Regions from separate parts of the Pseudoalteromonas sp. SR43-3 genome, predicted to be linked through region 1. Evidence: predicted binding sites of a transcription regulator. Region 1 holds the regulator's gene; the other holds the start of a gene.
The links. Region 1 encodes sigma-54, which starts transcription at its own class of promoters, with help from an activator protein. Its sites were predicted from a motif close to GTTGGCACGNNNNTNGNNT; they were not measured.

Region 1 (7,614 bases):
TCTGGCATTGGCGTCCTTTATAAATTGTTATATTACTTTATGGGGGGAGGTGAGTTAACTGGCGTTACTAACCTATTTATTTTATATATCTGTTTTAATTGAAGCACTAGTAATGCGAATATTGTTTTTATAAAACAGATTATTCTTGTTCATTAAAGCGTTGTGCTATTAATTCTCCAACAGCGTGTAAAGCTTGCTCAGAATCAGGGCCTTTACAAACAACTTTAACTTCTTTTCCTTGGCTACTTTCAAGTAACATTAATGCAAGTACGCTATCGCCTGCTGCTTCTTTGTCATCTTGGAATAATGTGATTGTAGCATCAAATTGTACTGCTAATTGCGCAAGCACAGTAGCTGCTCTGGCGTGTAAGCCTAATTTGTTTTTTATTAAAAAGGTATCTTCACAATGCATAACTTACTCTACCTAAGCTGAACAGGTGATTATTCAGCTATATTATTTTTCTTGTTCGCGATGGCGAATTTTTACATTGGGATGTGTCATTGCAAAACTTTCACCGATAGTTTGCGCTAAATACACAGAGCGATGTTGCCCGCCTGTACACCCAATAGCAATGGTTAAATAACTGCGGTTATTTCGTTCTAAATGCGGTAACCACGTTTGTACAAATGTTTGAATTTGCCATGTGAATTTTTGCACTATGCTGTGATTAGCTAAATAGTCTTTAACCGGTTGATCTAATCCATTTAAAGGCTTTAACTCTGGTTCCCAGTGTGGATTTGGTAAAAAGCGTGCATCAAATACGTAGTCTGCTTCTTTTGGTATACCGTGTTTAAAACCAAACGATTCAAATGTGACAATCAGTTGCTTATCTTTTTTACCTAAAATCTTTTCACGAATAGATTCAGCGAGTTGATGAACACTTAAATCAGTCGTATCTATCATAAAGTCGGCGCGAGTGGTTAATACATCAAGTAATTCTTTTTCATTTTTGATGGCTAAATCAAGCGGCAACGAGTCTATTGATAGTGGGTGTAATCTGCGTGTTTCAGAAAAGCGTTTGATCAATGTCTGATCGTCGCTATCTAAATAAAATAACGTAGGGTTTGCAAAGCCTGGTAAGTATTCAAGAATATCGTTAAATTCATCTTGTTCTTTAGGGATGTTGCGCACGTCTATGCTAACAGCAATTTTATCGTAGCTATCAGACACACTGCGAACTAATGAAGGTAGTAGGTTTACTGGAATATTATCAACGCAATAATAACCTAAATCTTCTACAACGCGCAAAGCAACCGACTTTCCAGAACCAGAACGGCCGCTTATGATAATTAACTCCATTTAACACCCTTTATAAAACTATGATTGATCGACAATAACTTGGTAAAGCTCAGTATCAGATTTTGCACTGCGTAACTGTTTACAAAAATCTTTGTTGTTTAGTTTATCAGCAATGGTTGCTAGAGTCTTTAAGTGCTGCTGGTTATCGCCATCTGGTACGATGAGTGCGACAAAAATATCAACAGGGCGATTATCGATTGCATCAAAGTTTATTGGAGTTTCGCTAACGAGCACTAAAGCCAAAGGCTCTTCTGCACCGCTCATTCTTCCATGAGGAATAGCAATGCCACGTCCTATACCTGTACTACCTAATTTCTCTCTGCTCATTAAAGCATTAAGAATATCTTGTTGCGGTAAATACGGAAGTTTGTCGTGAGCAAGTTCGCTAATGAACTCTAAAATTCTTTTTTTGCTATTAAAAAGGACCGCAGCTTTGCTGCAGTCCTGGCATATAAGTGAACTTAATTTCATCATATTAGTGTCGAGCAAGCTTCTCTTTGTGTTTGATTACTTGGCGATCGAGCTTGTCGATCAATGAGTCAATAGCGGCATACATATCTTGATGTTCTGTAGAGGCAAATAGCTCAGCACCGCTTACGTGTATTGTGGCTTCTGCTTTTTGATTTAATTTTTCTACATCGAGAATGACATGAACATTATTAATATGATCAGAGTGTCTTTCAAGCTTCGCAAATTTAGTATTAATATAGTCTCTTAGTGAATCGGTTAATTCTACGTGACGACCAGTTAAGTTTAGTTGCATAAGCATTACCCTCTTAGTTTAGCGTCTTAAATCAGACTTTTACGCTGATTTGACGGTGGAATAGCAAGAGATTCGCGGTATTTTGCGATTGTACGTCTCGCTACTTTAATTCCTTGCTCAGCCAATATATCCGCTATTTTGCTATCACTCAATGGTTTTGCTGAGTTTTCTGCTGCGATTAATTTTCGGATAAGCGCACGTATTGCTGTAGATGAACATTCACCACCGTTTTCAGTACTTACATGGCTTGAGAAAAAATATTTAAGCTCAAATATACCACGGGGTGTATGCATGTACTTTTGAGTAGTTACGCGAGAAATTGTCGATTCGTGCATTTCTACCATTTCAGCAACATCATTTAAAACCATTGGTTTCATGGCTTCAGGGCCATGTTCAAAAAAGCCTTGTTGTTGCTTAACAATACAATTAGTAACTTTTAATAGCGTGTCGTTTCTACTTTCTAAGCTTTTAATAAACCATTTAGCTTCTTGTAAATGTGAGCGAATAAACTGGCTGTCGCCACTTGATTTTACAGTGCGAGACATTGCTGCGTATTGGCTATTAACACGAATTTTAGGCATGCTATCTGGGTTTAATTCGACAACCCAGCGGCCTTTAATTTTTTTAACTGACACATCAGGAATAACATACTCAGATTCTTCCCTTACAATAGTATCTGCAGGTTTTGGGTTGAGAGTATGTATTAGTGTCATTACTTCTTTAAGCTCTTCTTCTTTGAGCTTAGTTTTTTTCATTAATGTACGATAGTCGCGAGCTGCTAATAGATCAATATGCTCGGTTAAAATCATTTTCGTTTCATTAATATAAGGTGTTTCTTTATCAAATTGATTAAGCTGAATACACAAACACTCTTGTAAACTACGTGCAGCAATACCAACAGGATCAAACAGTTGGATGCGTTTTAATACCGCTTCAATTTCATCAAGTTCGACTTCGTTATCATCTTCGTTTTCTTGATTAAAGCTTTCTAAAATCTCTTCGCAGCTTAGTGTTAAAATACCTGAATCATCGACAGCTTCTACAATAGCAATAGCAATAGCTTCGTCTGTAGGGCTAAATGGCGTTAGTTGTAATTGCCACATTAAATACTCATGGAGCGTTTCAGTAGAGGCGCCTTGGTATATTGATTCGTCTTCAGGCATTGGACCTGATGAGGCTGCAGGAGCGGCACTCATGTACTCATCCCAACTGACATCCATAGCCATGTCGTCACTTAGCGTGTCTTTTGCAAGTGCTTCACCAGTATCTTGTTCGTATTCGCTCGGAGCATCATCAGCAGATGCGCTAACAGTTATGTCATCGGTATCAGCTTTTTGCTCGTTTTTACCAGCAGCGTCTTCGGAATAGTCTGCCTCTTCAACCTCTAATAGTGGATTACTGTCGAGAGCTTCTTGTATTTCTTGCTGGAGATCCAATGTACTGAGTTGCAACAAACGAATAGCTTGTTGCAACTGTGGAGTCATTGTAAGTTGCTGGCCCATGCGCAGCTGTAGTGATTGCCTCATGTATCTCTAACAATCCTTTTATGTTGTTATAATTAATACTAGCAGATGCTTAAAGACATGGCGTAAATGTTACAGCCTAAATTGCTCGCCTAAGTAAACATCGCGTACTGTTTTATCATTTAATACGTGTTCTGGAGTACCTGATGCAATCAGCTCCCCATGAGAAACAATGTAGGCTTTTTCACAAACATCAAGGGTCTCTCTTACGTTATGGTCGGTAATTAATACACCAATCCCACGATTTTTAAGATGTTCTATTATTTTCTTTATATCTAATACCGAAATAGGGTCAACACCGGCAAACGGTTCATCCAGTAATATAAATTTAGGATCTGCTGCCAGCGCTCGTGCTATTTCTACACGACGACGTTCTCCCCCCGATAATGCCATACCTTGGCTATCACGAATGTGTTGTATGCTAAATTCATCTAATAAGTTATTGAGCGTGTCTTCTCTGGCTTGTTTATTTAGTTCTTTGCGCGTTTCTAAAATGGCCATTAAGTTTTGATAAACAGTCAGCTTTCTAAAAATCGATGACTCTTGTGGTAAGTAGCCTATGCCTAATCTAGCACGACTATGCATAGGTAAAAGAGTAATATCGTTATCATCAATAGATATTTTCCCTTTGTCGCTAGGAACAAGCCCTACAATCATATAAAAAGTCGTTGTTTTACCAGCACCGTTAGGGCCAAGTAAGCCAACTATACTGCCAGCTTGTACTTCAAGGCCGACGTTTTTTACAACTTCACGACCTTTATAGCTTTTTGCCAATAGTTCTGCTTTTAATGTGCTCATGGTTGACCTTTATCGCCTTTTTTACTTTTTTTAGTTTCGATCGGTACTAAAATTGTGTGAACACGGTCAGTTGAGTTTTCATCTTTTTCGGCACTGATGAGCTGCTGCTCTATGTCGTAGGTAATGCTTTTAGCATTTATTTTTTGTCCGGCTTGCGATACTTGTGCATTACCAACAAGCGTTAAAAAACGCTTAGATACATCATAACGTACTTCGTCAGCACTGGCGCTCATAGTCGTGCCGTCTGATTGCTTTTCTTCAAAGTGCGCAGGGCTACCTGTGGCAATTAATAATTGTTTATTATCACCAAGTTCATCACGTTTGTGTACTTCGAGGCGATCGGCTGTAATGCGGCGATTACCGTGAATAATCTCAACGTTTTTCTCAAAAATACCCACATTAGCTTTCAATTGACCTTCTTGCTTGTCGGCACTTATTGAAATTTGATTGGCAGCAGGTTGCGTGTTTTGCTCTGCAGCACTACTATTAAACGCTAGTATAAGTGTAGGAATTATAAGTGATTTTAATATTTTATTGGTCATAATATATGGTTCGCGTATGGTTAATTAGTTTTATCACTTCGGTTTTCAAGTCGGCTTCTAGGCCTTTACCGGTGATTTTTAAATTGGGTCCAGTGATAATGACGGGTTGCTCCGAACGCATTGTTAATAACTTTATATCAACCTGAATATTATCAGCATTGATTTTGTCTATCATGGCGTTATCGGTTAAGTTTTTGGCAACCACATTACCTTCTAAAATTAATTGTTTGTCTTCGTATAATGTTGCTTCGTCTGCATTTATTTGCCACGTTTGCTTTTCGTTATATAAAGTAAAAATGGGTTTTTCAAAAAACGTGAAACCTAATTGCTGATATAGTTCCATTTTAGCCGCAGTGACTTTGTGGCTAATTTTACCTTGCTCATCATAGGCTGTCTGTTTGAGCTCAATAGCTATGTAATCAGGCTTGGCAATAACTTCAGGCTCAGTCTGAGGCAAAATATTTGGTTGTGTAAAATAAGGGTACCAAAGCCAAACCATACAGCTAATGAATAAAACGCTTAATATTATGCGCGCTGCATTCATGAACTAGTGCCTTGTGTAGTCAACGCTTTACCATTTTCAAGCATGAGCAAATCGGTGAGTTCTCTCACAGCGCCAAAACCACCAGGCATTTGCGTTACATAATGTGACAAACGCTTAATAAGAGGGTGGGCATCATTTACTGCAACGGCAAAGCCTACTAACTCCATAACAGGCATGTCAGGGCCATCATCACCGATATAAGCAATTTGTTCATCGCTAAGGTTGAGTTTGTCTTTTAATTCTTGATAGGCAATGAGCTTATTTTCTTGGCCTTGATAAATATGCTGTACGGTTAAGCTACTCATACGTTGTTGCACTATTTGTGAATGACGACCAGTAATTACAGCTACTTCAAAGCCACTGTTTATAAGCGCTTTAATGCCAAAACCATCTTTTGTATTAAATGCTTTTAGCTCTTCACCTTGATTACCAAGATAAATACGGCCATCAGAAAATACACCATCAATATCGCATATAAGTAGCTTTACTTTTTTAGCGCGTGCTTTTGCATCATCGCTCAGCGGTTGATAGAGTTCTTCAAATTGCATTTATAACACTCCTGCTTTTAATAGGTCTTGCATATTTAATGCGCCAATAGGTTGGTTTTTCTCATTGACGACGATTAGGCCATTTATACGTTTGTGTTCCATAATATTAAGCGCTTCAGCAGCTAAAATATCTTGTGTAGCCGTAGTACATGACTTAGTCATAACAACATCTATTTGTGTTGTATGAATATCAATTCTTTGTTCTAAAATGCGACGTAAGTCACCATCGGTAAATAACCCTACGAGTTGCTGATTTTCATCAACAATGGCTGTCATACCTAATCCTTTAGCTGACATTTCTATTAGAGCATCTTTAACTGTTTGTGAAACATCAATAATAGGTGTATTTGCGCCGCTGTGCATAACATCTTTTAAAGTAAGTAATAAGCGCTTGCCTAAACTACCACCTGGGTGAGATAGCGCGAAGTCATCAGCTGTAAAGCCGCGAGCTTCTAATAATGCAACTGCCATGGCATCGCCCATCGCAAGCGTTGCAGTGGTACTTGATGTAGGGGCTAGACCCAATGAACAAGCTTCTTTTTCTACTTTAATGCACACATGTACATTAGCAAGGGTTGCCATTGTTGATTGTGTATTGCCAGTCATCGCTATCATTTTGGCACCAAGTCGTTTTAAAACCGGAATGATATTTAAAACTTCGCTGGTTTCCCCTGAATTAGAAATAAGCATAACCACGTCATTTTTAGTGATCATACCTAAATCACCATGACTTGCTTCACCAGGGTGAACAAAAAACGCAGGGCTGCCAGTGCTTGCAAGGGTTGCCGCTATTTTATTGCCAATATGGCCTGATTTTCCCATGCCAATGACAATAATACGGCCTTCACAGTCGTACATTAATTGGCACGCGTTATGAAAATTTTCATCTACATATTGTGCAATATCACTAAGTGCTTGGCGCTCAACATCTAAAACGCGAAGGCCTTGTTCAATAAAGTTTAGCGTTGCCATCATTTACCCTACTTGACTAAAAATATACCCTTGGTAACCCAAAAACGCTATTAGCAATAAGCCGCCTTCTACCCTATTGATACGCTGGGTGCCTCTAAAGTTCAATGACATAATAATAAGAGCAAGTGTTGCACCAATCATAATTAATATATCTCGGCTTACTAACGATGGATCAATTGCTGAAGGATTAATAATACCTGCTAGAGGTAATACAGCTAAAATATTAAATATGTTTGAGCCAACAATATTACCTAGTGCTAAATCATCTTCATTTTTAAGTACACCTGCAACCGAGGCGGCAAGTTCAGGCAAGCTAGTACCAATGGCAATAATTGTTAAACCAATGACTAAGTCGCTTAAGCCGAAGTATTTAGCAATATCAACAGCTGAGCCGATTAAAAAATGAGAACTAACCGGCAGGAGTATCATGCCAACAATTAACCAAAATACCGCTTTTTTAGTAGGTACATCGTTTGGTACATCGTCGCAGGCTTCTGAGACAAATGGGTCATCTTGGTTTTTTGCACGCATAGATACAATGATTAACCCACCGATGAATACGATAAAGCCAACTAAAAGCTCAACACCTTCACTAAATGAAAAGTAGTTATCTGAGAACACATA
Region 2 (7,614 bases), on a different contig from region 1:
AAGCCATCAGCAAGTACTTGCTGAAAGTCTTCACCTTCAAGTGTGCCATCATTAAGGCCGGTAATAAGTGCTTGCAATGTATTAAGTACGTTTTCTTTATGTGGTTTTTCAAGACTAAAATCGAGTTGGCCTGGAGCATTGCCCTCAAATTGAATTTTCATACCTGCAAATTCAATTGTATCATCTGTAACTTCACCAGTTTGAGGAGGGGTAAGCGACATACCATCTTGTAAAATTTCGTATGTATCAGGATCGTTTACTGTCACACCTGCGGTTGTAACTACACTAAAAGTATTTGCTGTAGGTGAAACTGGAGTCGTTGGATCGGCATTGTAATTTGCTTGATGAAACTTATCGAACTCGGCTTGGCCATCAACATAAACAGTGCCATTAGTAATATTATTGGTCGGTGTTGTTGTTGGTATGTCTGCTTTATTATCGAGTACATTTAATCTGGCATCTGTTTTTTCAAACGTATCAAAGCCGTTATCACTTGCCTTAATTGAAACACCTTCAGCTATAGTTATCTGGTGCTGGCCCTGGTCGCCATTATAGGTGTACTCACCCGCCGCAGAATCAAACTGATACGGCTGCGTGCTGTCTTGATATCCTGAAAATATGAATTTTCCGTCTTCTGATCGGGTGTTCATTAAGTTGGCTAGCGTTTGTTGAATGCCACTAAGCTCTGATGCAAACGTCTTTAAATCATCTTTAGTGTACGCACCATTACCAGCTTGAATAGTGAGTTCTTGCGCTTGTTGAATATTACTATTTATGCTTTGTAATACGCTTTCTTCTGTTTCTAGGCGGCCATTTAGCTGATTGATATTTTTAGTGTATTGCTCATTAGTTTGTATTTTATTTGAATACAGCATAGCTTGCGAAATAGCAGCTGGTGCTTCTGAGGTGGTTAAATACTTTTCACCTGTTGTTACTCGCTCTTGAGCATTTGCAACACCTTGTTGGTTGTCGAGTATTTTATTTATGTTGTTTTGGTACATTAAATTATTTGATAAACGCATAATTACCTCGCCGCATTTAATAAGGTGTCAAAAATTTCTTGAGCTGCTGCTAAAACTTGTGCTGATGCTGAGTATGATTGCTGAAAACGCAGTAAATTTGCGGCCTCTTCATCTAGGTTTACTCCAGATAAAGACTCGTACCATGCCTCAGATTGCTGTGCTAGAGCGTCAAATGCAGCCCCACTTGTGATTGCTTGGCCAGTTATAACACCTATATCACTCACTAATCCTGAATAAGCTTGGTTGAACGTTTTATGATTGTCGGCCGTTGCTGTTGTTTCTACATTTAAACGGACTAACTCGCCATTCTGTAAGTCAGCTAATTTTAAACCATTACGGTTATCGTCAAAGCCGCCTTCGTTAAACTCAAGTGTAAAGGTGTCGCCTGTTGCTGGTGTACCTTCTATGTCAAAATCAAAACCATAATCGCTGTATGGCGTTCCTGCTTGAGATAAAACATTATTACCTGGCGGTGGAATAATAATTGTTGTTGCCGTATTATTTTCATCAGAAATTTGATATTCGTTTGCAGTGCCTGTTTTAACTAGGGTAATACCGCCATTGGTCAAACCGGGAGCGGTGGTAAAACCACCCGATGTCACGCTTGTTACTTCTCCCGCTGAAATAGTAGCGGTGCCTATATTATCTATACTGTTAGCAGTACGGATAGGTGAAGCTAATGCTAAATCTTCTGCGCGCCCGGTTGCAAGCGTTATGCTAGAAGCCGAGTCAGAATTAAGTTTAATTTGAAACTGATCACCCACGTTACCTGTTTTGGTTGTATCTATATTTAATTGTAGTCCGAAGGAGTCTTTTACCGTTGCTAATACTTCTGGTGTTGTAGCTGTTGCCGCTTGATAAGGGACTGCATTTCGAATATCGTCTGCATTTATGATCCCATCAGCTGGGATATCTGCAACTGATGGGTCACCTAGCGGCTCGCCTTTATTATCTACTGGTTGAATAGAAACCGATGCAGCACTCGTATAAGTAATAATAAAGTCACTGGCAGGTAATTCACTGCCTTTACCGGGCTCTACAGTTGCAGTCATACCAGCATCACCAGTATTCGCTTGATACGCATAAGCGCCAACGGTAGGTATATTAAAAATATTACCACCTAGCTGGCCTGTTGCATCCATACCCAATTTGTTTTGTTCGTTAAATGCATCAGCTATCGCTAAGCCCATTTGGCCAATTTGGTTTTGAGCAGGGACTAATATGTCATCTCTAAAAGCAAGTAAACCGCCAATTTTACCTTTAAGCTTGCTTACATCAACTTCAAGCGGCACTGCTTTGCCACCGTTAACATCAAGCGTGAATTCTTTAAAATTAGGATCAGGATCCCCCGTCATCGAAAATAAGTTAAATGCGCCATTTTGCATAACAACCGCTTCGCCTGTGCCCATAAAAACGAGTTTTTCGCCATTTGGACCATCAAGCGTTTCTATGTCTATTAGCTCTGATAAGTCGCGTATTGCTTTATCGCGTTCGTTATAGGTAGAGCTTGCATCTGCGGCGTTATTAGTGCCATTAACGGCTGCAATATTTTGATTTAGCGTGCTAATACTTTGAATGAGTGAGTTTGCTTCATCTGAAAATATTTCGAGCTGCTCGTTCACTATACTTTTTTGATCAAGCACGATGCCAGAAAGCCTATCCATTTGATCAATTAAGCTTTGCGCATCTGTCATTACTAATGAGCGAGCAACGGTAGATGAGGGCTGATTTAGCGCTTCTTGCACATTATTAAATAAAGAGTTAATACCAGTCGAAAGGTTGTTCGACTCTTCAGAAAAAATAGTATCAACTCGATTAGCCTCAGTAATAAACTGATCGAAAAACGATTTATTAGAGGTGTCACGATTTAGCTGTGACTGAGCAAACTCGTTTAATAATCGGTATGTTTCGCCTCGCCCTACTTGGTTATCAACCATAGTAGTAAACTCTGTACGCTCACGAACATAGCCTTCTGTATTAACATTGGCGATATTTTTACTTGTCGTTTGCAGTAGCTCCGAGCTTGCTCTAACCCCAGAACTGGCAATGTTTAATAAATTAAACGACATGTTACTCTACTCCTTGGCGGATCACGTTTGCCGCAATGTCTTTTAGCTGACTGCTATTGAGCACTTGTTTTATTTTGCTGGCATAATTTGGATCGGTTGCATAACCTGCTTTTTGTAATGAATCTAAAAAGTCATTTGGTTTTGCTGTATTTTGTAATGCTTCTTTGTAGCGTGGGTTTTGCGTTAAAAAATCAACGAAGTCGTTCACGCTGTCTTTAATTGAATCGTAGGCTCTAAAGCTGGCTTGTTTTTTAACGGGTGTACCTTGCTCAAACTCAAGCGTTATTTTGCTTGCTTTATCGCCTTCCCAGCTTTTATCTGACTTAATATTAAATAAGTTATTTGAGCTGCCACCGTCATTTTTATTAATAATGTGCTTACCCCAACCGGTTTCAAGTGCCGCTTGTGCAACCATTACCGCAGGATTTAAACCAATTTTTTGCGCTGCAGTTTTAGCGTGTTCCCACACTGAACTTACAAACTCTTCTGCATTTTTAAATGTTGGGCTATCAGCTTTAGTCTCTGTAGTATCAACTTTAGGCTCAGCAATATCGGCTTTAGTACTCTTAACGATAAGATCGGGTTGCTTATTTTTTTGCTCATGAGGAAGAGCAGATCCCACTTGTGTATCGCTGAAAATATCGTTGGTTGTTCTAAGCACCGAGCCTGGCATAAAGTTTTTAGACTCAGGCGATAACTGCTGAACAATTAAATCGGCAAGGCCTAACGAGCCATTTGAAGAAAGCTCTGTTGAAAGTTGCTGGTCGTGCATTTCTTCAAAAAACTTTACGCCACTTGAATTAAATGGACTGTCTTTATCTTCAAATGCTTCGTTAGCTTTGCGCATTCCTTTGAGCAACATTTGCGTAAAAATAGCTTCAAATTGTGCGGCCGCTTTTTTGAGCGCAGCTTTAGAGGCATCAGTTGATGCATCGCCGCTCGTTAAGGCTTCTTTACGAAGTGAATCTAAGTTGCCTAAATCAAAAAAGTTTTGTTTATCGAGGTGATTAGTTTCCATCGGCTTTTTGACACAAAATGAATAATGCAGTTAAAAATGCAAAAATTGAGCCACTCCCGATAAAACGAGGAAGATAAAAATAATAAACTTAAGTTGCTGTAAATAAAAAGCCCTAATTTAAAAAATATAGGGCTTAAGTAATACGTTATTTATTGGCCTGGGTTATTTATATAACAACTAACTGTCCGTTAATTGCGCCAGCTTCTTTTAGTGCTTCTAAAATAGCCATTAAGTCACCAGGCGCTGCGCCTACTTCGTTAATTGCGCGAACTAAATCGTCAAGGCTTACACCTGGATTAAATACAAAGGCGCGCGAGTCATCTTGATTTACATCAATAATACTTTGCTGCGTGACAACTGTATCACCGTTTGCTAGCGGATTTGGTTGTGACACGTTTTGTTGTTCTGCAATTGTTACTGTTAAGCCACCGTGAGTTATAGCCGCAGGCTGAAGCTTAACGTTTTTGCCAATCACAATTGTACCCGTGCGCGAGTTAACTATAATTTTAGCGGCCATGTCAGCTGGTTTAAATTCTAAGTTTTCGAGTGTTGATAAGTACGATACACGCTGGGATGCATCGCGTGGTGCTATAACACGAATAGAAACAGAATCTATTGCTTGTGCGCTATTTGGGCCAACTAGGTCATTAATTGTTTTTTCTAGGCGTTTTGCCGTTGTAAAGTCTGGGCGGTTTAAATTAAAAGTAATGTAATCGCCTTGCATAAATGGGCTTTCTACGGTGCGTTCAACTGTTGCGCCATTTGGTATACGACCAACTGTAGGCGTGTTAATTACAACCTTACTACCATCAAGACCTTGTGCGCCTAAGCCACCAACAATTAAACTACCTTGTGCAATAGCGTACACGTTACCGTCTACACCCTTTAAAAAAGTTTGTAGTAAAGTACCGCCACGTAAACTGCCTGCACTACCAATAGAAGAAACCGTTATATCTATTGTTTGCCCGGGTTTTCTAAATGCAGGTAATTCTGCATGTACAGCAACAGCGGCAACATTTTTAATTTTAGGACTTTGAGTTGAAGGTAGCGTAATACCAAAGCTGTTCAACATGCCTCTAAAACTTTGTTGTGTGTATGAGTTTTGCTCGCCAGTGCCTGGTAAACCAACCACTAAGCCATAACCGACTAATTGGTTAGAGCGTACGCCTTCAACCATAGACACATCTTTTATGCGCTCAGCACTGGCAGTAAACTGCCAACCTAATAACACAACTAAACATAAAGCTTTAAGGCTATTCATGTTGTTACCCTCTAAAATGGAAACAGCGAACTGCTAAAGAAACGTGTAAGCCAACCAGGACTTTGCGCCTCTTGCGTTTGCCCTTTACCTGAGTATTGAATACGTGCATTAGCAATGCGGTTTGATTCAACCGTATTATCGGCGCTTACGTCTTGAGGGCGTACTAGCCCTTCTAAACGAATAAACTCTTCGCCGGTATTAAGCGTTAGCCATTTTTCGCCGCGTATAACTAAGTTACCGTTAGGTAAAACGCGCATTACATTAACCGAAATATCGCCTACTAAGCTGTTTGACTGGTTTGATTTTGAATCGCCCGTAAACGACGAATCGCTACCAATGCCAAACTGAATACTATCGCCACCTATATTTACAGGTAGACCACCTAAGCCAATCACTGGGTCTAAGCTTGCGTCGGTTTCTTTGTCTGTTTCTGTTTTAGCGGCTTTTGTTGCTTGAGTAGACTCTTGCAATTTAACTGTAATTATATCGCCAGTACGTAGCGCTTTTTTATCAGAATATAAGTCGTTTGATGTATGAGTATTAAACAATGAACCTGTGGCTACCAGCGGCTCTAAAATAGGCTCGGGGTACATAGGTGCGTAGTAAGGGTCGTCCTGCACTACTTCACTATTTTGCGTAGACATACAGCCACTTAAAAATAATGTGCCCGCTGCAAATAAAATAATATTACGCATAATTCCCCCTACTCTATTAAAGCTGTTGATTGATGTAACTCATCATTTCGTCAACGGCCGAAATTACTTTTGAGTTCATTTCGTAAATACGCTGAGTTTCGATTAGATTTACTAGCTCTTCGGTTACATTTACGTTTGAAGTTTCAAGTGAGCCTTGAATAATGCTACCTAACCCTTCAACACCCGGGTTACCTTGTACCGGTGCACCACTTACAGCGGTTTCGGTATAAAGGTTTTGACCAATTGGCTCAAGACCCGATGGATTAATAAAGTCACTAATAGTCAGCTGACCAATTACAACGTTATCGGCTTGGCCTGCAACACGTACAGATACTTCGCCGTCTTGCGAAACCGTAATTGATTGCGCGTCATCAGGTACATTCATTTCTGGCTGAATAACGTAACCAGCGCCCGATGTTACAATTCGTCCATCGCCATCGGTAGTAAACTGACCATTGCGCGAGTAAGCAATATTGCCATCTGGTTGCAGTACTTCAAAAAAACCTTCGCCAGAAATCATCCAATCTAGTGAGTTTTCGGTGGTCAACATGTTGCCTTGCGTAAACTCTTTTTGGTTAGCTACAACTTTAGCACCCGCACCTAACATTAAGCCCGACGGCATTTCGGTATCTTGCGATGAACGACCACCTGGTTGATTAATATTTTGATAAAGTAAATCTTCAAATATAGCGCGGCTTTTTTTGTAACCTACGGTACTGGCATTCGCTAAATTATTTGAGATAACCGATATATCGGTTTGTTGAGCGTCTAGCCCCGTTTTACTGATCCACAATGCTGGATTCATAATCGTGTCCTCACTTTAAAGTTAAACTATGCGTAATAACTGATCTTGACGCTCGTCAATTTCTTCAGCTGTTTTCATTAATTTCACTTGTAATTCAAATTGGCGCTGGTGGCTTATCATGTCGACCATTTCGTGAACCGGATTCACATTCGACATTTCAAGCGAACCACTTAAAACTTTTACATTGGCAGAGGTATCTACTGTTACATTTGCTTTTGGTCTAAATAAACCGTCGTTACCTTTTTCGAGCTGTGAGCTATTTGCTTCTACCACTCTAAGCGTGTCGATTTCTTCTAAAAAGTTAGCAGGAGCGCCTTGTGGTCGAACTTGAATAGCGCCATCTTGGCTAAACCCTATTTTTTCGACTGGGACGGGTAAAATAACAGGTCCCCCTTCGCCAATAACTTGACGACCATGGCTGGTTACGAGCATACCTTGAGCTGTAATGTTTAACGTACCCACTTTTGTGTAAGCTTCATTACCGGAGGCATCTTGCACAGCAAGCCATGCGTTATCGCTCATTGCGATATCTAAGTCTCGCCCGGTTTGAACAATGCCACCCGATACCATGTTAGAACCCGGACGCTCTTGCATTGAAAATACACGTGTAGGCAAACCTTCGCCAAACGCTTGCATAGAACGCGCTTGCGCAAAGTCGGCTTTAAATCCTGTTGTATTTGCATTCGCCAAATTATTGGCTTTAAGCGCAAGCCCTTGTAGGCTTTGCTTAGCGCCAGAGGCCGC

Region 2: flgJ (flagellar assembly peptidoglycan hydrolase FlgJ) is a predicted target of sigma-54. The motif match lies at 4,146-4,164, and genes of this name have one in related genera.

Annotation. Positions count from the first base shown of each region.
Region 1 is NZ_JACJEC010000003.1:249,824-257,437, forward strand. It holds gene mgtE (magnesium transporter) at 1-8, opposite strand, end outside; gene H5088_RS05600 (HPr family phosphocarrier protein) at 140-412, opposite strand; gene rapZ (RNase adapter RapZ) at 455-1,300, opposite strand; gene ptsN (PTS IIA-like nitrogen regulatory protein PtsN) at 1,319-1,771, opposite strand; gene hpf (ribosome hibernation promoting factor) at 1,776-2,063, opposite strand; gene H5088_RS05620 (RNA polymerase factor sigma-54) at 2,090-3,589, opposite strand; gene lptB (LPS export ABC transporter ATP-binding protein) at 3,659-4,384, opposite strand; gene lptA (lipopolysaccharide transport periplasmic protein LptA) at 4,381-4,926, opposite strand; gene lptC (LPS export ABC transporter periplasmic protein LptC) at 4,916-5,470, opposite strand; gene kdsC (3-deoxy-manno-octulosonate-8-phosphatase KdsC) at 5,467-6,018, opposite strand; gene H5088_RS05645 (KpsF/GutQ family sugar-phosphate isomerase) at 6,019-6,990, opposite strand; gene H5088_RS05650 (calcium/sodium antiporter) at 6,994-7,614, opposite strand, start outside.
Region 2 is NZ_JACJEC010000005.1:249,888-257,501, forward strand. It holds gene flgL (flagellar hook-associated protein FlgL) at 1-1,022, opposite strand, end outside; gene flgK (flagellar hook-associated protein FlgK) at 1,025-3,091, opposite strand; gene flgJ (flagellar assembly peptidoglycan hydrolase FlgJ) at 3,093-4,109, opposite strand; gene H5088_RS09215 (flagellar basal body P-ring protein FlgI) at 4,276-5,370, opposite strand; gene flgH (flagellar basal body L-ring protein FlgH) at 5,382-6,065, opposite strand; gene flgG (flagellar basal-body rod protein FlgG) at 6,082-6,870, opposite strand; gene H5088_RS09230 (flagellar basal body rod protein FlgF) at 6,892-7,614, opposite strand, start outside.